DNA from 3 places in the Priestia sp. P1_B12_1 genome. Region 3 is predicted to be linked to each of the others. Evidence: riboswitches for the same ligand, from Rfam matches in the RefSeq annotation. Region 3 holds a riboswitch; each other region holds the start of a gene.

Region 1 (8,120 bases), on a different contig from region 3:
CGCAGCCAAACGTCACAATTACTTATTATTAATTTTAACGATTTATACGGTTCTTTCCGGTATTTACGGAATGAATTTAGTTATTAGCAAACTAAAGGGAAACATCAATTGGGATAGCATGAAGCAGTTTTCTATCTTTGAATATATCGCTTTAATAGTAGCTCTGTCAGGAATTCTGATCAGCATTAGTCTCGGAGTGAGTTCCCTATGGAATTTATTAAAAGATCGGTTTAAAACATAAAAGCTGTTCGCATACGTATGGATGCAAACAGCTTTTTCTATTACAAAATCGTTTTCCTACTCGGCTTACCCTTTTATCAAACGTTATGCCGCTGTCGTAATTTCAGAACAATCTAACATTATACTCTATAAGAAAAATATATACAAAATAATAAAATATGGTATCATAGGGTAGGAATTTTGTACCTTATCTTTGAAATAATTTGCAGGAGGTAATATGCTTAAATCATTTTTATCCAAAAGCCTGATCTTTTTATGTGTCATTATTCTTACATGGTCTCTATGGGGCAGTTATAATGCGATGACAAATTCATTGGAATTAAAGGGCTTGGCTTTAAGTAATTCATTTATTATTGAAGGAATCTTTATCACTTTCCTTGTCATTTTTCTAATAGCTATTGCAAGTAGATACATGAACAAAACTGTTTTTTTTATTTCACTGATCGTTTTGACCTTAGGTATTCGACTAGCATGGATGCTTTCTGTTCAAACGCCTGTAAAATCTGACTTTCTTGTCATGTTAGATGCCGCGCGTAATATCGCAAAAGGAAATTATGAATTTAACCAAAGCGTTTATTTTACTACATGGGTATATCAGCTAGGCTTTTCATTCTATGAATCTGTTATTATTCGCTGTTTTGGAGATAATATTTTCATATTAAAATTGTTAAATATTTTTTATTCCACTGGAACCGTTATTTTTATTTATTTAATTGGCGCGAAAGTATTTAACGAACTTGCTGGGAGAATGGCAGCTTTTCTATATGCGTTCTACATTCCGAACATTCTCTATAGCTCAGTGTTAACTAATCAGCATTTAGCTACTTTTTTATTTTATGCAGCTTTTTACCTTATTATAAAAAGATTTGCTCATAACAAGTTTAGCTGGCTTTATATTGGCCTTCTATTGTCGTTAGGAAATTTAATGCGTCCTCTAGGACCCATTATTATCGTCGCTGTTTTCATTTATTTCATCTTGCAAATTCTTCAACCTTACATTAAAACGAAGAATGCTGCTGAGTTAAAAGCTCGTCGAAAGAAAATAGGAAAAAAACTCGTAGGCATACTGGCTACTTTTTTTATTGCAAATGCGCTGATCAACTATTCTTTTGTAGCTAGCGGCATTTCTAAATATCCTTTAAGTAACAGAGATCCTTTATGGAAATTCGTCATTGGCTTTAATTACGAAACAAGCGGTTCCTATTCTTCAGAGGATGCTAGTCGTTTTATGGGTATGCCAATTGGAGAAAAACGAGCTGAAGCAGAAAAAGAGGTAATTAAAGAACGGGTAGCAGATAAAGAGCAGCTTTTAGATCTCTTTCACATTAAATTCCTAAATATGTGGGGAGGAACGGATGCATCTACATTTTGGAGCATTTCATTAACTCCTCAAGAAGATGTACCTTTTAATAAAGAGAAATTAATTAGTGCTGCTCAAAGTTATGAAAGAATCATTTACGTTTCAACTACTATTCTTTCCATTATTGGCCTTATATGTTTATTCGTGAGGAAGCAGGATAAATATCCATATACACTGTTTTTATTACTAATCATAGGATACGTTCTTATTCACTTGCTTATTGAAATTCAAACTCGCTATCGATTCTTTATTTTTCCAAGCTTTATGCTGCTCGAAGGATTTGGTATTTCAGTGATTCTATCCTATTTAATAGTACGATTTACTAAAAATAAGCCCAAGACAAAATGTGAAGAGATAAATTAAATGGAAGGGATTATACAACCGTGATAAAATTCCTGAAATTCGGTTTTGTAGGTATAATGAATACCCTGCTCACTATTATCAGTTACTTAGCACTCATTCATTTTGATATGAATTATATATTGGCTAACGTACTATCTTATTTTATTGGCGTTATAAACAGCTACTATTGGAACAAATCGTGGGTGTTTCAAGCAACTGTACATAAATGGATGCTAGCTCAATTTTTCATCGTAAACCTTATTACTTTAGCAATTAATACAAGCTGCTTATTCCTTCTTGTACACTATACACCTGCTAATCCAATAATCGGACAACTGTTGTCTACTTGTATAGGAATGTTTATCAATTTTTTCCTTAATAAAATATGGACGTTTAAGCACACAAACCATCGCTCGATAGGAGGTAAAGCATGAAAGAACTAATTTCAATCGTGGTACCTATGTATTTTGAAGAAGAAGTAGCTAATGAATGCTACAATCGCTTGCTTTCGGTCATGCATAAAAACCACATTAACTATGAATTCATTTTCGTCAATGACGGCAGCACCGACCGAACAATTGAAATCTTGAAAGACGTAGCGGCTATGGATTCTAACGTAAAAGTTATTGATTTTGCTCGTAATTTCGGGCACCAAACTGCCGTAACAGCAGGCATTGATTATGCTCAAGGTGATGCTATCGTTATTATTGATGCGGACTTACAAGATCCGCCGGAAATGATTCCCGAATTAATTGCTAAATGGCAGCAAGGCTATGAAATTGTATATGCAAAGCGCAAGAAACGAAGCGGAGAGACCTTTTTTAAATTAGCCACGGCTAAGTATTTTTATCGCTTTTTAAATTATATGTCCGATATCGAAATCCCTAAAGATACGGGAGATTTTCGTATTATCGACCGAAAAGTAGCGGATGTATTCAAAAAAATGACTGAACGCAATCGGTTTGTACGAGGAATGATGTCTTGGATTGGCTTCAGGCAAACATACGTAGAATATGAGCGTGATGAACGCTTTGCTGGTGAAACAAAATATCCTTTAAAAAAGATGATCAAGTTTGCTTCAGATGGAATTATTGGGTTTTCAACGAAGCCTTTGCGTTTAGTAATGGTTATTGGCTTATTATCGGTTTTTGTATCACTTTTAGTGTTAAGTTATTCGATTGTTGTTTGGCTGATAGGTAAAAATATTCAGCCTGGCTGGACTTCTATTATGGTAGCTATCACCTTCTTTAGCGGTATTCAGCTACTTGGTTTAGGTTTAGTCGGACAATACATCGCAAGAATTTACGATGAAAGTAAAAATAGACCTATTTACGTTGTACGTGAAACCATTAACTTCTCGAAAGCTTCAACAGATTCTCCAAACGTACGTGAAAAAGTATATAGCTAAAAAAACAAGGAAGAAAACAGTTGTTTTCTTCCTTGTTTTTATTCTTTTTGAAGCTGTAAATCACTTGGCGCCCAGTCCGGAATTCCATTATCTTCATCAAATTCAATAATGACATCCGTTACTCCTTTTTCCTGTAAAATACGATTTTCCAGACGATCTTTAATATCATCAGCTTCTGCCACTGTTAAAGAAGGATCAATTTCTACTTTTAATTCAACGTGAAGCTCTTCCCCTTCTTTCATCACCATTAACGTTTGAATATCACGCACTTGTACATCTTGCATGACAATCGCGCCAATTTTTATTTCCATTTCTTTATCTGCTTCACCAAGGGCTCCAGCAGCATTATCTAAAAATACTCGTCCTACTACAAAAAACATCATAAGCCCAATTAAAATAGAAGCAATTCCTTCAGCTTGGTGAAAAGGTGTAAACCGTGAAATGAAAACGGCTATTAACGCCAATACGCCTCCTCCAGTAGCTACCAGATCTTCCATAAAGACCAGCTTGGTTGCTGGCTTTGCTTTCTTTAAATGAACAAAGCTGTGCGTAAAAACATTGACCTCTGCGGTATTCATTCCGACATCGTGCAAAATTTCTTTCATTGCCTTAAATAAGACAAACATCTCAAGCAATACCGAGATGCCAAGTACTGCAATATTTAAAATAAAGCCTGAAGACTTCGTTGGATGAAGAATATGGTGATATCCTTCTTTAATCGTTTCAAACGCCATAATCCCTACTACAAGAACTGCTCCTAATAGAACAAGATTAACCAATCGGCCGAAACCATTTGGAAATCGTTTGGTCGGGGCTTTTTTACTTAATGCCGAACCTATAAAGACAAAAAACTGATTAGCTGCATCTCCTAAGCTGTGCATCGTTTCAGCAAACATTGCTACATTCCCTGTTAAAGCGAATGCAATCCCTTTAATAATGGAAATAATGGTATTCACTATAGCGGCCATCATAGCCGATTTATTTCCTTTTCGCAACAATTTAATTAATTCACTCATACAATCCCTCCGTTTGCGCCTTTGATGAGATTCGATTACGGTTAGTGTATGTGAATTTAAAAATTAAAAACCTCCAACATCTAAGTTGGAGGTTTTTAGTCATGTTTCATTATTTTTTAAAACGATACGGTACAGTTGTAACGATTACGTTTTTACGGTAAAGCAAATGTGCTTTTAACAGTAGGCTGGACTGATTGTGCAGGATATTTTGCCAGCTTTTTTTCGTAATGAATTGCGGAATAACGACCGTAATAGCCATATTGTTTTCCCGCGCTTTTTCCTCAGCCATATCGATGAATCGAAACAGCGGCCGCACTAAGCTGCGGTATTGAGAATGAAACGTAACAATACGAATATCGGGCTGCCACTTCTCCCACTTCTCTTCCATTCTCTTTTCGCTTTCTCGATCAAAGGCCACATGCACTGCAATAACGGTATCACCAATCGTTCTTGCATAATTTAATGAATTTTCTACTACCTTTGTCATTCCTGCTACAGGAACAATGACCACACTTCCTTCAAGCTTTCCAATCTTTTCTCCTTGCTTAATGCGAAGCTGTTCTCCTACCGCTTCATAATGCGTATGAACGCGATGGAAAATATAGACAATAACCGGCAAGAAAATGAGCACGGACCATACTTGTGAAAACTTCGTTGTAAACAAAATGATTAGCACCGTTAAAGTAATGAGGGCACCAATTAAGTTAATGGTTAGCTTCCCTTGCCAGCCGGCCGGCTTTTCTCTAAGCCATTTGACAATCATTCCTGTTTGAGAAAGCGTAAATGGAATAAACACCCCGACTGCATAAAGAGGAATTAATTGTTCAGTCGCTCCTTTAAAAGCTACGATTAAGACAATAGAAGCAATTCCAAGGGTCACAATTCCATTTGAATAGCCTAGTCGATCGCCACGAATTTGAAACATTCTTGGCATGTATTTATCAGACGATAAGTTCACAGCCAGCAAAGGGAACGCTGAAAAGCCCGTATTCGCCGCTAGCACTAGAATTAGAGCTGTTGTACCTTGAATAAAATAATAAAATCCATTTCGTCCAAACACACTCGATGCAATTTGTGATACAACCGTTTCATCTGCTTTTGGAGAAATACCAAGCCAATAAGCTAAAAACGTGATGCCAGAAAATAAAACGGCTAAAATACCGCCCATCAGCATTAATGTATGAACCGCATTTTTTGCACCTGGCTCTTTAAAGTTAGGCACTGCATTTGAAATAGCTTCTACACCTGTCAATGCCGAACAGCCTGATGAAAAAGCTTTTAATAATAAAAACAAACTAATACCTGGCACTACTGTACCGAGAGATGGATGAAGCTCAGGTGAAACTTGACCTGTCGCTATTTTAAAAAAGCCTACCGCTATTAACAAAATAAGAGCAATAACAAATAAATAAACCGGATAAGCTAATACAGAAGCGGATTCTGTTACACCGCGTAAATTTAAGACGGTAATAAAAATCACCAGCAAACACGCAATTACTACATTGTAATGATGCAGCGTTGGAAAAGCCGAAGTTAAAGCATCGGTTCCTGCTGAAACACTCACAGCAACTGTTAAAATATAATCCACCAACAGTGATCCTCCAGCGATAAGCCCAGGATTTTCTCCTAAATTGGTTTTGGAAACAATATAAGCTCCTCCGCCTTGCGGATACGCATAAATAATTTGACGGTATGAAAGAATTAAAGCCGTCAGCAGCACCAATACCCCAATCGCAATTGGAATCGAATACCAATAGGCAAGCACGCCCACTGTTGCAAGGACAATCAAAATCTGTTCTGTTCCATAAGCCACTGAAGATAAGGCATCTGATGATAAAATAGCCAGCGCTTTAAGCTTACTAAGCTTTTGATCGCCTAACTCTTTTGTTTTGAGCGGCTTTCCAATCAATAATCTCTTGAGAACTGAATAGTTCACGTAATTTCCCTCCGATGATTGCTTAGCTACTATTCACTGTTCGTTGCTAAGCTCCGTTACAAGTTCATGAATAAGTGATATTATCCCTAAAAAATACCTTTTTATGTTAAAAAAGCGCACAAAAAAAACACTAAGGGTTCTCAGCGTTTTTACACAGCTTAAACCTCCTCTCCAAAACGCTTATGGGGTTAGCTGTCGGATTCGGGCTATGAGAGTAGCCCTACCTTTTAAAAAAGGATTCACCCCAAGTGACAATGCACAAATTTGGGTCCCCCACTTCTGACGAATTAAGCGATAACAGGTCAATATAATTTTCGGTTAAAGGGTATGATTGATAACAAGTTTCTTTCATAACTATCCTTTGTTCTTAGATAATATACTCCCGTACAAATGGTTTGTAAAGCATTATTTTACGTAAACGATAAAATAGTACTTAAGGCGCTTTTAAGGGGAAAACAAAAGGCCTTCTGCCTGCTTACAGAAGACCTGCTTTCTTTAACTTTTTGCTTTTAAAACGGCTGCTAGCTTGTTTTTCGTTTGAGGACCATAAATGCCATCTACATCATAAGGAAGATACACAAGCTGAAAACGTCTGACTGCATCTTTCGTTTGTACTCCATATATTCCGTCTACTGACCCTACTTTAAAATTAACCGCGTTTAATGCTCTTTGAATCTGTTTCACTGCTTCTCCAGAATCGCCTTGTTTTAAAATTCCATTAGGAAGTGGATATTGTTCAGAAGGTGGTGTTGGAGATGGTATTGGTGAAGTTCCTGAAGGAATAACGATTGTTTTTCCAACCTGCAGTGTTAACGGATCAGAAAGCCCTGTATTCGCTTCTTGAAGCGCCTGTACTGTTATTTTGTACTTCTGTGCAATACTGTAAAGCGTATCTCCTTGCTTGATCGTATACGTTTTTGTACCCGGTTCAGAAGGCGATGGATTCGGAGTTGGTGTTGGATTTGGGTTTGGAACTGCACGACGAGGTAAATTTAAATATACGGCAATTCCTTTTGCATACGATTCACCCATGCTTTTTAAAAAAGCTTCATTTTGAAGAAGTGCTGCATCTGTACTGTTATCAATAAAAGCTATTTCAGTTAGTACTGCAGGCATATTTGTTAAGCGAAGCACCGCGTAATTGGCTGATTTTCGACCGCGATTCGGATGATTATACGACAGCAGCGCTGGCTGTACTTGGCCGTGGACAATCGATTGAAACGTTTTACTGGCATTGCTAGCGCTTCTATAAACATAATCTTCGTACCCTGTTCCTCCACCGGCATTTACGTGAATAGACATAAATGCATCTGCGCCCCACGAATTAGCTTGAGAAGCGCGCTGAGATAACGATAAAAAAACATCTGTGGTACGAGTGGTTTTAATTGTAAAATCACTGTACATGCTATTTAAATAGCTTATTAAATATTGTTGGATTTTTAAAACTAAGTTTTTTTCATACAGTCCGTTTGCTCCAACCGCTCCTGCGTCTGCCCCACCATGTCCTGCATCAAGATAGATTTTTTTCATATTACTTGTCCCTCCTTATTTTTAACATATGCATGGGGGAAAAAAGTGCTACGTATACTAGCCTACTTAGTGAAAAATTACTAAAAAAGGAGATTGAGACATAACGACATCACTTCAACCTAAAAACGAACAAATGGGATAAATGCGCTAGTATGGATGGCTTGTTACATCGCTGTTGATTTCCGTGCAAGGCTTCGCTTTCCGCGGGCGGCTGGTGAGCCTCCTCGTCGCGTGCGCTCCTGCGGGGTCTCACCTATTCCGCTTTTCCCGCAGGAGTCTTCGCCTTTC
Region 2 (8,120 bases), on a different contig from region 3:
ATTTTACTTTTGTTGTTTTCGTATACGCTGCAGCCTAAAAGGCGAATATGGCGTAAGAGAAAGTGAAAAATGGGCGAATGCACATACAGGACAATCAACTAACGCATATAAAGTACAGTGTACGAAATGAAAAAAACAAGAGGAGAGATTGCTATGTATAACTACGATTGTTACGACCCATGCCATCACGGAGGCTATCACCACCTGTATGATACTTGCCATTATCCAATTAGCTATCCAATTGGCGGTTATCATCATTGTGGAACGGGCCAGTCATTTGCATTAATTGTTGTGCTATTTATTTTATTAATCATCATTGGCTGTACTTGTTTTTGCTGATTAGGCCTCATTTGCTCGCATGTGCGAGCTTTTTATAACAGATGGAAAAGGACAAACTTACATATAAATTGTTTAAATAATAAAAAAATTTTGCCAAATCAACATTTACCATATTATACTATAGCTAGTAACTCAATAAGCGAAGGTGAATATATGGAAAAGGAAAAAGTATTTCAACAGCTATTTTCAATGTCATTTACACCAATGCTCGTAATGAATATGGATGGAGATATCCAAATTTTAAATGAAGCGTGCTGCCACCTTTTTAAAACGACGGAGGAACGACTTCTTTCCTGTAATGTATTTGAAGAGCCAAATCGCTTTTTTATTGAAAAGCATGAAGTGGAACCGTTAAGAAAGCAAGAGGAAGAAGTTGTTTTACTTAAGAAAAAAGTAGATCAGCAGTTTCCGATGCACATCCATATTCAGCGCACGGAAGGGGATATTCCGCTCTTAGTTGTTCAGTGGAAAGAGTTTTCCTCAAGTATTGAAAAGCAAGAGGAAGTCATTCGGAAAATGAAGCAATATAAGCAGTTTGTCCAGCAAAGCCAAGATGCATTTATTGTAACAAGAGAAGGCAGAATTCAATATTTGAATCCCGCTGGTGTTAAACTTCTTGGCGGCGAGAAAAAAGAAGAGTATATCGGGCGTCCTTGGCTTCATTTTATTCATCCCGAACATTTAGAAATCGTAAAAGAACGAATGGTTCAGCTAATGAACGGAATGTCGGTGAGGCCGCGTGTTGATGTGAAACTATTGACTAAAAAAGGAGTCGTCATTATTGAATCTTCGGCAACCAAAATTAAGTTTGAAGGACAGGATGCCATTCAGTATATTATTCGCGACGTAACGGATCGAAAAAAATATGATGAAATGGCAAGCAAATCTGAAAAGCTTACAATGGTGAGCAAGTTAGCGGCAGGAGTAGCACATGAAATTCGTAATCCAATGACGGCGATTAAAGGGTTTATTCAGCTGTTAAAAGCATCAAAACAGTATAATGAAGAATACAATGATATTATGCTTGAAGAATTGAATCGCGTCGAATCCATTATTCAAGAATTTTTAACGCTGGCCAAGCCTAAAATTGAAAATTCATACCACCCAAAAAGTCTCAATCAAATCATCCGTCACGTGACATTACTATTAGATACACACGCCAATTATAAAAACTGTCGTATTATTAATGAAATTAGTGATGAGATTACAATCTTTTGTGAAGAAAATGCGCTTAAACAAGTTTTTATTAATTTAATTCAAAATGCGCTTGAGTCAATGAGCAAAGGTACAGTTAAAGTCACCGTTGAGAAAAGAAATGAATACGGCATGGTCATTATCGAGGATGAAGGCTGTGGAATTGATGAGCAATCTTTAGCCCGGCTAGGTGAACCGTTTTATTCTACGAAACAAACAGGAACGGGGCTAGGGTTAATGATTAGCTACCGAATAATCGAACAGCATCAAGGGCATATTTCATTTGCGAGTAAAGTAGGAGTAGGAACAAAAGTAGAAATTGCTCTTCCGTATATTAAAGAACCAGTGAACATTTCATAGCGCTTGCTATTCGTTCACTGGTTTTTATTTGATTGAAATAAAAACGAATGTTTTTTTATTTTTTTATTTTAATGTTCGTGTATATTGTTGACTAAAGGGTTTGTTTTTGATATATTATCAAATGGCTAGAAAATAACCGAATGATAATAAAAAAAGAAAATTCGGTCAATAACTTTTATCTTTTACCCGAAGAAAAAAGATGATGGGAGAATGTACAATGAACTCAAATTATGATGTTATTGTGGTAGGGGCAGGACCCGCTGGGATTTTTACTTGCTATGAGTTAACGTTAAAATTACCGGAAGCAACTATTTTATTAATCGATAAAGGACACGATATCTATCGACGTAATTGTCCGATTCTTCAGAAAAAAATTGAAAAATGTCCGCCTGCGGTTGGCAAAAAAGAGTTTGCTGGCTGTTTGCCTGCTTGTTCTATCACAAATGGTTTCGGTGGAGCCGGCGCATATTCAGATGGAAAATTTAATATCACAAGTGAATTTGGAGGCTGGATGACGGATTATCTGTCTGAATCACAGGTGGTAGATTTAATTAAATACGTGGATGAAATTAATTTAAAACACGGAGCAACCGATACGATTACGGATCCGTTAACTGATAAAGTTCGTGAAATTGAAAAACGCGGATACGCAGCAGGATTAAAGCTATTGCGTGCCCAAGTGCGTCATTTAGGAACAGAGCAAAATTTAGAAATTTTAAAAAGCATTTATGAATATTTAAAAGAAAAAATTGATATGCAGTATAAAACGGAAGTAGCCGATTTAATAACAGAAAAAGAAGATGGTCAGCATATCGTGCGCGGTATTGAATTGAAAAATGGTGAAAGAATTACGGCTGATAAAGTGGTGGTTTCACCAGGTCGAGACGGCTCGAAGTGGATGAGCGACTTACTAAAAAAACGTCGTTTAAAAATGATTAACAATCAAGTGGACATCGGCGTTCGAGTAGAAACATCCAACGTTGTTATGGAAGAAATCAACAAGCACTTGTACGAAGGGAAATTCATTTACAATACGTCCGTAGGTACAAGAGTTAGAACGTTTTGCAGCAATCCTTCAGGACATGTGGTAGTAGAGAATCATTCAGGTATTATGTTAGCAAATGGACACGCATACAAAGATCCGAAGCTTGGAAGTCAAAATACGAACTTTGCGCTGCTTGTTTCTCATAAATTTTCGGATCCATTTGATCAGCCGAACGAATATGCGCACGAAGTATCAAGATTAGCTAATATGCTGTCAAACGGGGGCTTAGTTGTTCAAAAGTATGGAGATATTTTAAAGGGCCGTCGTTCAACAGCGACTCGAATTAAAGAGGGCTTTTTAGAACCAACGTTAAAAGAAGCTGTACCGGGTGACTTAGGCTTAGTGCTTCCTTACAATACGATGAAAAGCTTAATTGAAATGACAGAAGCACTGGATCATGTAACGCCTGGGTTAGCATCTGAACATACGCTGTTTTACGGTGTGGAAGCGAAATTTTACTCAGCCCGTCCGAAGTTAAATGATAAGTTTGAAACTGAAATTTCCGGTTTATACGTGGGAGGAGACGGAGCTGGTATTACGCGAGGACTCGCGCAGGCAAGTGCGTGCGGTGTGTGGGTAGCGCGTGACATTGTTGAAAAATTAAAGAATCGCAAAGCAAGTTCTGAACCTGTTACTGTATAAAAAAAGAGGCCGTCACGGCCTCTTTTTTTATATGTGTTAAATAACGAAAGCGAATAAGTAAAAAGTAAAGAACTTATACCCATACCCCTCCAACTCCGATAGTTTTATATGATAATTACTCGCTCCTTTTTTAAAAGGTATTACGGCATCCATATTTCTATCGTGAGCAGAATTAAATAGAATAAGGCGAATTGACAATGTCCATTTATTTCTATCAACAAATTCAGTGAAATTTTAGAGAATTTATATCAAGCAATACAAGGATAAAATCAACAGTTGGAAAGAGTTATTTTTTGTTGAGTAAAATATTTATGAAAGCAGTAAAGTACGCGGATATTAGAATAATTATGCAAATTTATGAATGTAATTTAATGAAAAGAAAGTTCACTTTACAAACTATTTTTTGAATTAATTTTTTATCCATTAGATTTTAAGTCTTGTTAAATAACTGTTTGTGGTTTATTGAAATATGATGTAAATATTTTGAAATATAACAATGCTCAACTTTTTATGATAAAATCCTGCATTATTTTTGAATAAAAACTTGACAGAAACATATAAAATGAATTTTAATTAAAGTAAGAATTATTATCATGCAAAAATATTAAAGAAAATTATTTGCTTAATCTCTTTTGTTTTATAAGAGAACGGGGGACCCATATTTGTGCGTAGTGTACTTGGGGTGAATCTTGAATAAATCAAGTAGGGTAACTCACGTACCCGAATCCGACAGCTAACTCCGTAAGCATTCAGTGAGGGAATAACAGGTCTATGAAACCATGATATTCTCATGGTTTTTTGTATAGATAAAAATATTCCTAAACTATTAATCTGAAAATTTTTAATATATTGTATATTTTGAGTGTTATCGCTCTCAATGCATGGTAAAATAAGTATGGTAGTTAGAATCATTCTAATATAATTTATTTGCGGGAGGTAAATCTATGAAGCTATCGACAAAGATTATTATCGCGCTGATTGCTGGTGCTGTTGTGGGAGTGTTGATCAATGCTTTTGCTCCAAGTGCTTTTGCTCCGCTGGACAAGTACTTGTTTACACCGCTTGGCCAAATTTTCTTAAGCTTAATTAAAATGCTTGTTGTACCAATTGTGTTTTTCTCTATCACGTTAGGTGTAGCAGGTTTAGGAGATCCTAAAAAACTAGGAAGAATCGGGGCTAAAACAGTTTCCTACTTCCTAGTTACAACAACCGTTGCTATTATTATTGGTTTAATTTTAGCGTATGCAATTAAACCGGGTACGTTTGGATCTTTTGATACAAAAAACGCTTCTTTTGAAGCCGAAAAAGCACCGCCGGTTGGAGAGACATTCTTAAATATGATTCCAGTCAACCCAATCCAAGCGATGGCTGAAGGGAATATGCTTCAACTTATCGTTTTCTCTATCTTTATCGGTTTTGGTATTACGATGCTTGGAAATAAAACAAAAGGGCTTTACAATTTACTTGAGCAAGGCAATGAATTGATGATGTATCTTGTAAATCTAGTGATGAAGTTTGCTCCTTACGGAACATTTGGACTTCTTGCAACCGCGGTTGGAAGTCAAGGCTGGGAGGCAATTAAAGCGATGGGGCTGTACATGATTGTAGTCGTGCTCGCACTGTTTATCCATTCGATTGTAACATATGGAGGATCAGTCGCTCTTATGGCGAGACGTAACCCTATTGAATTTTTTAAAGGTTTTGCTCCTGCGATGACAGTTGGATTCAGTACATCAAGCAGTAATGCAACGCTTCCGATTTCAATGAATGTGGCTCAAAAAAACCTTCGTGTCCCGGAGTCCATCAGCAGTTTTGTTCAGCCGTTAGGTGCTACCATTAACATGGACGGGACGGCAATTATGCAAGGTGTAGCGACTATTTTTATTGCACAAGTATACGGTGTTGACCTGTCGCTGGGTGCTCTTGTGACGGTTGTATTGACAGCGGTGCTTGCTAGTATTGGTACAGCAGGTGTGCCGGGAGTTGGTCTCATTATGCTAGCAATGGTATTGAGTTCGGTTGGCTTGCCTGTAGCAGGTATCGGATTGATTATTGGAATTGATCGCTTGCTTGACATGCTTCGTACATCTGTAAATATTACGGGAGACGCTGCGTGTGCCGTTATTGTGGCTGAGTCAGAAGCAAAGCGTATCGATAAATCTGTAACGCAATCAGCTTAATAAGCGTAAAAGCTCTAGCTATATGCTAGGGCTTTTTTTATTGGCAAGAAACTCTTCGTTTCAGCATACAGTTTAATAAGAGTGTATGTTTGAAAGGAGAGTGCGGAAATGAATAAAACTCATGTAATAAAGCCGCTGCTCGACGACGACTACCCAGTTATTTCATATGGAAAAGGAATTTATTTGTACGACCAAGATGGAAAAAGGTACATAGATGCTTCGTCGGGGGCAGTTACAGCAAGTATCGGACACGGCGTAAAAGAAATTATTGATGCGATGACCGATCAGGCACAGAAAGTTGCGTTTGTATATCGGTCGCAGTTTACAAGTGATCCAACAGAAGCCTTAGCTAAGAAACTATGTGAATTAAGCAGCAATCATTTCCAGTGGAGCTTTTTTGTTAACAGCGGGACAGAAGCGACTGAAACGGCTATGAAAACGGCAATTCAGCATTTTCAAGAGCAAGGAAAGCCAACCAAAACAAAGGTTTTGTCACGCTGGATGAGCTATCACGGTATTACAATAGGAGCTCTGTCTATGTCAGGGCACGTTGGAAGACGAAAACGCTTTTCGTCTTTGCTTGAAGATTATCCTTCGGTTTCGCCTCCTTATTGCTATCGATGTCCGTTTCATCAAACCTATCCATCCTGTAATCTTGCTTGTGCACACGAATTGGAAACAGTTATCAAACGAACCGGCCCTGAACATATTGCTGCTTTTATTACCGAGCCCATTGTAGGAGCAGCCGGAGCAGCCCTTACACCTCCTCCTGGCTATTATGAAGTGATAAGAGAAATTTGTGATAAATATGATGTGTTATGGATTGCGGATGAAGTCATGACGGGAGTTGGGCGTACAGGCGTGATGTTTGCATATGAGCACTGGGGAGTTAAACCAGACATTATGACGCTTGGAAAAGGAGTGGGAGCAGGATATACACCAATAGCCGTTACGTTAGCTAGCAGCAAAACGATTGAACCTATTATGAACGGATCCAAATTAATTATGAGCGGACATACGCTAAGCGCTAATCCGCTGTCATCCGCTGTAGGGATAGCTGTTTTAAGCTATATTGAAAAGCATGATCTTGTTCAAGAAGCAGCGCTGAAAGGAGACTATTTAGTAGGGAAATTGAAGAAACTTCAGCTTCTTTACCCTATCATTGGGGACATACGTGGTAAAGGCTTATTAGTTGGTCTTGAGCTTGTGCAAAATCCAAAAACGAAGGAGCCTTTTTCATCCTCTGAAAATATGACAACGCGCGTAATAAGTAAAGCCCAAAAAAATGGTCTTCTCCTTTATCCTTCGCAAGCAGGAACAGACGGAGTCGAAGGAGACGGTATTATTATTGCGCCACCATTTACGATTACTCATCGTCAACTTGATGAAGCGGTCGATCTGCTTTCGAAAACATTGCATGAAGTGCAAAATGAAAAACAGGGAAATGAGGTGGAATGAGTGACAAAGGTCGAAAACTCATTTCAAAAGATTACAACTGTGGAACAAGCGATTGAATACGTGGATCATGCTGCTACGCTGATGATAGGAGGGTTTGGAGGAGTAGGCAGCCCGCCTTCTCTCATTGACGGTCTTATTGAAAGCGGAAAATCAAATTTTACATTGATATGTAATGATTCAGGCTTTCCTCATATTGGTGCGGGAAAATTGGTAAGCCAAGGAAGAATTCAAAAGCTGATCGCTTCTCATATTGGATCGAACCCAGTGGCTGGAACGCTGATGACAGAAGAAAAGCTGAAAGTTGAGTTTTCTCCTCAAGGAACGCTTGCTGAACGGATTCGAGCGGGAGGAGTTGGACTCGGAGGAGTACTGATTGATGTAGGAATTGAAAATGACATTATTCAATTTGGAAAAGAAAAAGTGGAAGTAGACGGCAAGACATTTTTAGTTGAAAAACCACTCACAGCCGATGTAGCTTTTGTATATGCAAAAAAAGCAGATCCATTCGGCAACTTGCTTTATGATAAAAGCGCTCGAAACACTAATCCATTAATGGCTATGGCAGGTCGTATCACTATTGCTGAAGTGGATGAAATCGTTCCTCTTGGGGACATTGACCCAGAGAACGTGATAACGTCAGGTGTATTTGTGGATTATATTGTCCCTTCAAAAGGAGTGAATTGGAAATGGGTTTGGGAATAGATATTCGTCATCGTATTGCAAAACGTGCTGCGGCTGAAATCAAAAACGGCATGATTGTTAATTTAGGGATTGGCATTCCTTCTCTTATTCCTAATTATGTACCAAGCGCTGTTCATGTGATGTTTCATGCTGAAAACGGAATTTTAGGGTTAGGATCTTCGCCTCCTTTGGGTGAAGAAGATGAGAATGTCTGCAATGCA
Region 3 (8,120 bases):
GGAGTTTTTCTTCGAAAGTATGGATGAGCTTCTTTTTCTTTCATTGTTTGTACTCCTTTAGCACACTCGCTTCAATACATGAAGCGAGTGCATGTAATTAGCGCTCTCGTTGAACAGCTAAATTTAGCTCTACTACATTTACTCGTTTTTCACCAAAAGCTCCTTGCTGAGTGTGTTCTTTGATCAGCTCTTTTAGCATGTTGGTTTTAATGTGCGCCGCTTTTGCCACTCGTTCTACTTGTGCATATGCAGCTTGTGGCGTAATGTCAGGATCGAGTCCAGAAGCCGAATTTGTGACGGCATCAACTGGAATTCCTTCTTTTGGCACCTCGTTTTCTTTTTTCCACGCCGCTACGGATTTCTCGATACGATTCGTAAGATCTTTATTTGAAGGTGCTAAATTCAACGACCCAGATCCTGCCCCGTTATAATCGATACTAGAGACTCTGCCATGGAAAAATTCATTGCTTGTAAACTGCTGTCCAATGAGCTTAGAACCGATAACTTGGTGGTTGTTTGAATAGATTAAGCTGCCGTTTGCTTTACTTGGAATAGCTGTTTGAGCAATACCTGTCATCACAACAGGATAAATAAGACCACAAAGAATTATCATCATAATTGTTAAGCGAACAATAATGCTTCCCGTTCGTTCTGTTTGTATCATCGTTTCTTCTCCTCTACATTACAAATGAAAGTAGTAAGTCAATTGCTTTAATCCCAATGAATGGAACCAACACCCCGCCTAACCCGTAAATGAACAAATTTTTTCGCAATAGGGCGTTAGAACTCATCGGCTTATACGCAATTCCCTTCATGGCTAAGGGAATTAACAGCGGGATAATGACCGCATTAAAAATAAGCGCTGACAATACGGCAGATAGAGGTGAATTCAGCTTCATTACGTTAAGAGCCTCCATTTGCGGAATCGCCAAGGTAAACATCGCTGGAATAATGGCAAAATATTTCGCAATATCGTTTGCGATACTGAATGTAGTTAAGGCACCCCTTGTCATTAATAGCTGTTTTCCAATCGAAACGACTTCAATGATTTTTGTGGGATCGGAATCCAAGTCCACCATATTTGCTGCTTCTTTAGCAGCTGAGGTTCCGCTGTTCATTGCTAAGCCAACATCAGCTTGAGCAAGTGCAGGGGCATCGTTTGTCCCGTCACCTGTCATGGCAACTAGCTTTCCCTGCTGCTGTTCGTATTTAATCACTTGAATCTTGTCTTCTGGCTTGCATTCCGCAATAAATTCATCTACTCCCGCTTCTTTTGCAATGGTTGCTGCGGTTAGCGGATTATCTCCTGTACACATGACTGTTTTAATGCCCATTTTACGAAGTTCCTCAAAGCGTTCTTTCATTCCTGGTTTTACCGTGTCTTTTAAATAAATCAAGCCGTAAATTTTATCATCAGCGGCGACGGCAAGCGGCGTGCCACCAGCTCCTGCAATTTCGTTTGCTTTTTGCTGCAAATCAGAGGGAACCATCCCGCCATTTGACTCTACCCATGCCGTGACGGCGTCCACTGCCCCTTTTCGTACAGATACATTCTGTAAGTCAATGCCGCTCATTCGCGTTTCAGCTTTGAATTCAACAAACGTCCCTTCGGTTTTTTTAAGATCTTCTACCCCCATGCGGTTTTGAATAAAATCAACAACTGAGCGTCCTTCTGGTGTTTCGTCATAAAGAGAAGAAACAAACGCCCATTTGTAAAGTTCACGTTCGTCTGTGCCTTCTACAGTCGTTAATTGATGAGCCATTCGGTTTCCAAACGTAATGGTGCCGGTTTTATCTAAAATGATTGTGTTAATGTCACCAGCTGCTTCTACTGCTTTTCCTGACATAGCGATCACGTTAAACTGCGTAACTCGGTCCATCCCAGCAATTCCAATGGCCGATAATAATCCTCCAATTGTCGTAGGAATGAGGCAAACGAGCAGTGAAATTAAAATAGCCGTGTCCAGTTGAAAATGTAAGTAGTTTGTAAATACAGGAAGCGTCACAACAACTAGTAAGAAAATAATCGTCAAACTTGTTAAAACCGTATTTAGCGCAATTTCATTTGGCGTTTTTTGACGCTCTGCTCCTTCAACAAGCGAAATCATTTTATCTAAAAATGATTCACCTTGCTCACACGTAATTTTAACTGTAATTTCATCGCTGACAACTCTTGTACCTCCAGTTACAGAGTTAAAGTCCCCGCCTGCTTCTTTCAAAACAGGTGCCGATTCACCGGTAATGGCCGATTCATCAACAGATGCCAGTCCTTTAATGATTTCTCCATCTCCAGGAATCATTTCGCCTTGTGAAACGACGACGATATCTCCTTTTTTTAGGTGCGATGCCGAAACTTGTATCATTTGCCCGTTTTGAAGTTTATTAGCTGTAATATCACCTTTCGATTGCTTTAATGAGTTTGCCTGTGCTTTTCCTCGACCTTCTGCTAATGCCTCTGCAAAATTAGCAAAAACAATTGTGAAAAATAACACGAGAGATACGGCAATATTAAAGCCTGCGCTTACTGTACTTTCTCCGAAAAGATCTGGAACAACAGCTAAAAAAAGCGTAATAACAAACCCGATTTCTACTACGAACATGATAGGGTTTTTTATCATCGTTCTTGGACTTAGCTTGATAAAAGCCTGCTTTACTGATTGAATAAAAATCGATGAAGTTTGTTTATCTACAGCACCTTGAATGTGACTGTTACGATCCAATTCAAGATTATTCGTAAAATTCCGTTTATTCATTATAATCCTCCGCTTTCTTGATTACAGTGTCAAATACTCAGCAACCGGCCCAAGTACAAGCACTGGGAAAAACGTAAGTGCCCCTACAATAACGGTAGTTCCAATTAAAATGCCGCTAAATAAAGACGTATCCGTTTTAAATGTCCCAGGTGTTTCAGGAACAAGCTGCTTAGATGCTAGTGAGCTCGATACCGCCAGCATCGTAATTAGTCCGAAGTAGCGTCCAATATACATAACAATTCCCGTAGAAATGTTCCAAAACGGAGTTGCGTCACCGAGTCCTTCAAAACCAGAGCCATTGTTTGCTGCTGATGATGTAAATTCATACAGTGCCTGGCTTAACCCGTGAAAGCCTGGGTTTGATATACCTTCTATTCCTAAATGAGTAGTTAGCGCTACGGCTGTTCCTCCTAAAATTAGCAGCGGCTGCAGAATAAGCGTCACGGCGATGAGCTTCATTTCTTTTCCTTCAATTTTTTTACCTACGTATTCTGGTGTTCTTCCAACCATTAAACCTGATAAAAATACGGCGATGATGACGTACATCATGACATTCATAAATCCTGCTCCGACACCGCCAAATACGGTATTTAACATCATATTTCCAAGCGTTAACAACCCGGTAAGAGGTGTAAGGGTATCGTGCATGGTGTTGACCGCACCTGTTTCACTTGCTGTCGTCACGATGGCGTAAAGCGTCGACATACCGACACCAAAACGAACTTCTTTGCCTTCCATATAACCGCTCGCTTCATTTAGATGAAAAGCATCAAGTCTTGGATTGCCGCCCCACTCTGTTACAAACGCTGTGCTTAAAATAACGATAAACAGCATACTCATCGCTACAAACAAGATGCGGCCTTGCTTACGCTGTCCGATCATTTTTCCGTACGTAAAAGGAAGTGCTGTTGGCAATAAAAGCATAAGGACAATTTGTAATACATTGCTCAACGCGTTAGGATTTTCAAATGGATGGGCTGAATTAACACCAAAAAATCCCCCTCCGTTGTTGCCTAGCTCTTTAATTGAAAGAAAAGAAGCAACTGGTCCCCTTGCTATTTGCTGTGTTGCCCCTTCTAATGTATGGGCAGTCACCGTTCCGCTTAACGTTTGAGGGACACCTGAAATCATAAATAAAATGCCGGTTATAAAAGCGATAGGAAGTAAAACACGCGTAATTGATTTCACAAAATCAACAAAAAAGTTTCCTATTTCCTTCCCTGCCAACCCGCGAATAAACGCGATTGCTACTGCAAGTGCCGTTGCTGGTGCAGCAAACATCATAAATACAACGGCTGCCATCTGCGAGAAATAGGACAAACCTGATTCACCGCTGTAATGCTGCAAGTTCGTATTTGTCATAAAACTAATGGCCGTGTTAAAAGCAAGGGCCGGATCCATTCCTTTGATGTGGCTTGGGTTAAGCGGCAGTACTCCTTGAAACCGGAAGATAAGATACACCACAAAAATCATAAACGTATTCGCTAAAACGAGAGCAATTGCATATTGCTTCCACGTCTGATTATGCCCTTTAATTCCTGCCGCTTTAAACATCACCGATTCTATCTTTCCTACCAAGCTAGTGTTTTTATCGTTTGAAAACACATTCGCTATATAAATACCTACGGGCTTTGCAATAAGCGCTACAAAAACAAGCAGCAGCGCAACTGATAGTAGAAAAATCCCCACGTTTAATTCCTCCGCTTATTAAAATTGTTCTGGATTTAACAGTACATATACTAAATAAATTAAAACGAGAACTGAAATACCTAGCAAAATGAACGACACGTTCACTTCTCCTCTCTTTCGTCTACTACACGAGACGACCAGCAAATAATTCCGTACATAGCAGCTGTTAATATGACAAGCGTTCCCAGCATGATTATATCCAAGTTGCTCCCTCCTAACTGTTTCTTACCACCAATGATTAAGCGTAGTGACTGTTACCGTGCGTAAAGCATCACGCCCAAGTGAGCTAGCAGCGAAAGGTTATCTTTGATTATTCCTAACGTATTGTTGATCTCGTTTTAAAAGCCCTACTATATCCTCTTTACGGTGCAGACATAAGCTGCTCTCCTATTTTTCCATAAAAAAACCGCAGAAGAGAGTCCTCTTCCGCGGTTTAATGCACGACAAATAAGCCGTGATCGACACGAATTTTTTCACTCCCAAAACGCTTACGGAGTTAGCTGTCGGATTCGGGTTATGGAAGTAACCCTACTCAGTTAAGAGATTCACCCCTAGTACATACGTACAAAATATTGGGTCCCCCGCTCATAATTGATTAAGCGTATATTTGTTATTTAATTTTTAGACTTAATTATGGTTTTTACTGCTGCGTTTAATACTTTGATTAGCTAACATAGACAAATAGCGGTTTGCTAGATCAAAAGATTGCTGATCACATATTGCACGATATTCAATCATTTGAATCATTTGCTTAGATAAATGCATGTTAACGCTCCTTTCGCCTATATTTTGAAAGGAACGCGCTATCCGCTTTTATAGAAAACGGCCACGATTACACCATCCTCTCTCTTAACGCTTACGAAGTTAGCTGACGGGTTCGGGTCAAGAAAGTAACCCTACTCAATTATGAGATTCACCCCTAGTAATTGGGTCCTCCGCTCTTTCCCTCTCTTTCAGGAAAGACTCAGCGTTTCACTGTGGAACGTTTCATGAGAGTAATCTTACTCCTGTTAAAATTTACTGTCAACAACATTTTTTGAAATTTTAAAAGCTTTATTTTTTGCTGTTTATTCATTATTTTAAAATAATAAACCCAAAGAAAAAAAGCGTTCTTATCGAGGAGATAAGAACGCTTTTTTTAGCTCATTTTCTCAATTTCATTTACAAGAATTGAAATGGCATCCGTTTTTGTTGCTTCACGCATTGTACGCTTCATCGTACTTGCCTGCTGCTGAAGCTCATTTACTTCACGCAAAAACACTTCTTTTGTTAACTGTTCTTCTTCCACAACCATACAGTAGCCTTTTTTCTTAAAGGACTGTGCATTTAAAATTTGATCTCCTCGGCTTTGTGCTTTTGACAAAGGAATAATCATCATGGGTTTATGAAGGGCTAAAAACTCAAAGATAGCATTTGATCCGCCGCGTGTAATCACATAATCAGTCGCCGCTAGAACATCTGGAAGCTGTTCATTTACATATTCTAACTGACGGTAGCCCGACTCTTTTTCAAGGCTTGTATCAACATTGCCTTTTCCGCACAGGTGTACAATTTGAAATTTCTTTTGCAGTTCAGGCAAGGACTCTCGAACAATCTCATTGATGCGACGTGCTCCTAAACTTCCGCCCATAATGGTTAAAATTGGGCGCTTATCATAAAAGCGAAGCCAGCTTTCCCCGTTCGCTGCGCTTCCGCTAAATAATTCTTTTCGAATAGGTGAACCAACAACCTGCACTTTTTCTTTTGGAAAATAGTTTGCCGCTTCATCAAAAGAAGTGAAAATTTTAGTGGCAAATTTCTGCGCAATTTTATTTGCCAGTCCCGGTGTTAAATCACTTTCATGAATGAACACGGGAATGTTTAGCGATTTAGCAGCCATTACAACAGGGACTGTGACAAAACCGCCTTTTGAAAACACAAGAGAAGGCTTTAACTTTTTCAGCACGCGACGTGCATCGCCAACTCCTTTTGCTACCCGAAATACATCTTTTACATTTTCCATATCTACGTATCGACGCAGCTTCCCGCTTGAAATCGCATGATATGGAACGTTTAATTTTGTAATTAATTCTTTCTCAATACCATTGTGAGAACCGACATAATGGATATCCCATTTTTCACTGTCTAATTCTTTCATAATGGCAATGTTTGGTGTTACGTGTCCAGCTGTTCCGCCTCCGGTAAAAACGATAACTTGCTTACTCATTTTTTCTTCCTCTCTTTACTTCACTTAATGGATCTGTTTTGACATCAATTTTTATCTGATCTTTTTAGCATGCAATCTGACATGTAAAACGATGGTTTTATTATAGCATTTTTCTTTTTACATATGTATGATAAGGCGTATAAAAGCATGCTATACTTTTCATAGGGAGTGATGATAATGAACAAATCTGCACCTATAGTAAAAGGTGATACGGTGGATTCCGAAACGCGCTGCATGCACTACCGTACGGATAAAGATATTATTGCAATAAAATTTTATTGCTGTAATACATATTATCCATGCTATCAATGTCATAACGGACATGCTGATCATGATATTAAAAGGTGGCCAAAAGCTATGTTTAATGAAAAAGCTATTCTTTGCGGAGTATGTAAACATGAGCTATCCATTCATGAATATTTAACCTGTAACTCGACTTGCCCTCACTGTCGTTCTTCTTTTAATCCCGGATGCAGCCTGCATGGACACATTTATTTTGAACAAAAAAGCTGAACAAAACATTGTTCAGCTTTTAAAATAACTGCTCATCTATATTTATAATGGAAGGAAGCAGACCTGGGAACAATTCCTCAAGTTCTTCTAAACGCAAGGAATAATAGTGCTGCGTACCTTCTATACGTAGTTTGATAATTCCAGCTTCGCGAAGTACTTTAATATGATGTGATAGCGTTGATTTTGATACATTTAATTTTTGATAATACGAACAGGTCTGCTCCTTTCTTGTCGCTAAACACTGTACAATTCGCAGCCGGTTAGGATCACTCAACGCGTGTAAAATAGGCGTTAATTTAATTTCAGATTTCGGTGGTTGATAAGGTTTTCTCATGCTTAAAATATAACACAGCTTCTTTTGTGTATCAATGTTCGATAACTTTCGAACTAAATTCCTTGCACTGTTATTTAATCGGTGTTATAGTTTCATTGTTCGATGATATTCGAACTTATCTTCATTTTAATCATAAATTGAATGAAAGATTAAAAACAAAACAAATAATATAAAGCACCATCATTATTAAAGGAGGAATCACCCATGATTCATTTACAAGCTTCAATGAAAGTTAACCCAGCAAAAAGAGAAGAATTTTTAGAAAACGTACAAGAACTAATTAAGCATTCTTTACAAGAAGAAGGAAACAGCAACTATCAACTATTTGAAGATGCTTTTACACCTAACACATTTATGATGATTGAAGAGTGGAAAAGCGAAGAAGCAATTCAAGCACACAATAAATCAGCTCACTTCCAAAGTTTTGTAGCATTTGCTCAAACTGGCGTACTTGTAGCACCTTTAGATGTAAAAACATTACAAGGTTAATCATAACTTCTTTGAAAGGATGACGCATCATGAATGAAGCAATTCGTACAATTCAAGATCATCGTTCTATCCGTCAGTATACAGACGAAGCAGTAAGTGACGAGCATTTAGATACGATTATTCAATCTGCTCAGTC

The links. Region 3 has a riboswitch for cyclic di-AMP ahead of kdpF (K(+)-transporting ATPase subunit F). Riboswitches for the same ligand answer to the same signal wherever they lie in the genome.
Region 1: linked by a shared signal. The riboswitch ahead of AC1D0Y_RS01620 (APC family permease) and the one ahead of kdpF (K(+)-transporting ATPase subunit F) in region 3 are both predicted to bind cyclic di-AMP.
Region 2: linked by a shared signal. The riboswitch ahead of AC1D0Y_RS01345 (dicarboxylate/amino acid:cation symporter) and the one ahead of kdpF (K(+)-transporting ATPase subunit F) in region 3 are both predicted to bind cyclic di-AMP.

What each region holds. Positions count from the first base shown of each region.
Region 1 is NZ_JBFTZR010000001.1:293,796-301,915, forward strand. It holds gene AC1D0Y_RS01595 (magnesium transporter CorA family protein) at 1-241, shown strand, start outside; gene AC1D0Y_RS01600 (glycosyltransferase family 39 protein) at 458-1,963, shown strand; gene AC1D0Y_RS01605 (GtrA family protein) at 1,984-2,376, shown strand; gene AC1D0Y_RS01610 (glycosyltransferase family 2 protein) at 2,373-3,350, shown strand; gene AC1D0Y_RS01615 (cation diffusion facilitator family transporter) at 3,389-4,366, opposite strand; gene AC1D0Y_RS01620 (APC family permease) at 4,476-6,302, opposite strand; cyclic di-AMP (ydaO/yuaA leader) riboswitch at 6,465-6,606, opposite strand; gene AC1D0Y_RS01625 (N-acetylmuramoyl-L-alanine amidase) at 6,798-7,832, opposite strand; gene AC1D0Y_RS01630 (hypothetical protein) at 7,997-8,120, opposite strand, start outside.
Region 2 is NZ_JBFTZR010000001.1:240,407-248,526, reverse strand. It holds gene AC1D0Y_RS01365 (hypothetical protein) at 1-66, shown strand, start outside; gene AC1D0Y_RS01360 (YjcZ family sporulation protein) at 154-339, shown strand; gene AC1D0Y_RS01355 (ATP-binding protein) at 493-1,893, shown strand; gene AC1D0Y_RS01350 (NAD(P)/FAD-dependent oxidoreductase) at 2,111-3,580, shown strand; cyclic di-AMP (ydaO/yuaA leader) riboswitch at 4,190-4,344, shown strand; gene AC1D0Y_RS01345 (dicarboxylate/amino acid:cation symporter) at 4,525-5,760, shown strand; gene AC1D0Y_RS01340 (aspartate aminotransferase family protein) at 5,869-7,218, shown strand; gene AC1D0Y_RS01335 (CoA transferase subunit A) at 7,219-7,920, shown strand; gene AC1D0Y_RS01330 (3-oxoacid CoA-transferase subunit B) at 7,905-8,120, shown strand, end outside.
Region 3 is NZ_JBFTZR010000006.1:103,060-111,179, reverse strand. It holds partial or broken gene kdpDN (KdpD-like non-kinase potassium sensor) at 1-44, opposite strand, end outside; gene kdpC (potassium-transporting ATPase subunit KdpC) at 98-664, opposite strand; gene kdpB (potassium-transporting ATPase subunit KdpB) at 678-2,753, opposite strand; gene kdpA (potassium-transporting ATPase subunit KdpA) at 2,775-4,436, opposite strand; gene kdpF (K(+)-transporting ATPase subunit F) at 4,461-4,541, opposite strand; cyclic di-AMP (ydaO/yuaA leader) riboswitch at 4,912-5,054, opposite strand; gene AC1D0Y_RS19700 (hypothetical protein) at 5,070-5,207, opposite strand; cyclic di-AMP (ydaO/yuaA leader) riboswitch at 5,280-5,422, opposite strand; gene AC1D0Y_RS19695 (undecaprenyldiphospho-muramoylpentapeptide beta-N-acetylglucosaminyltransferase) at 5,581-6,648, opposite strand; gene AC1D0Y_RS19690 (CHY zinc finger protein) at 6,826-7,161, shown strand; gene AC1D0Y_RS19685 (ArsR/SmtB family transcription factor) at 7,181-7,495, opposite strand; gene AC1D0Y_RS19680 (putative quinol monooxygenase) at 7,700-7,984, shown strand; gene nfsA (oxygen-insensitive NADPH nitroreductase) at 8,014-8,120, shown strand, end outside.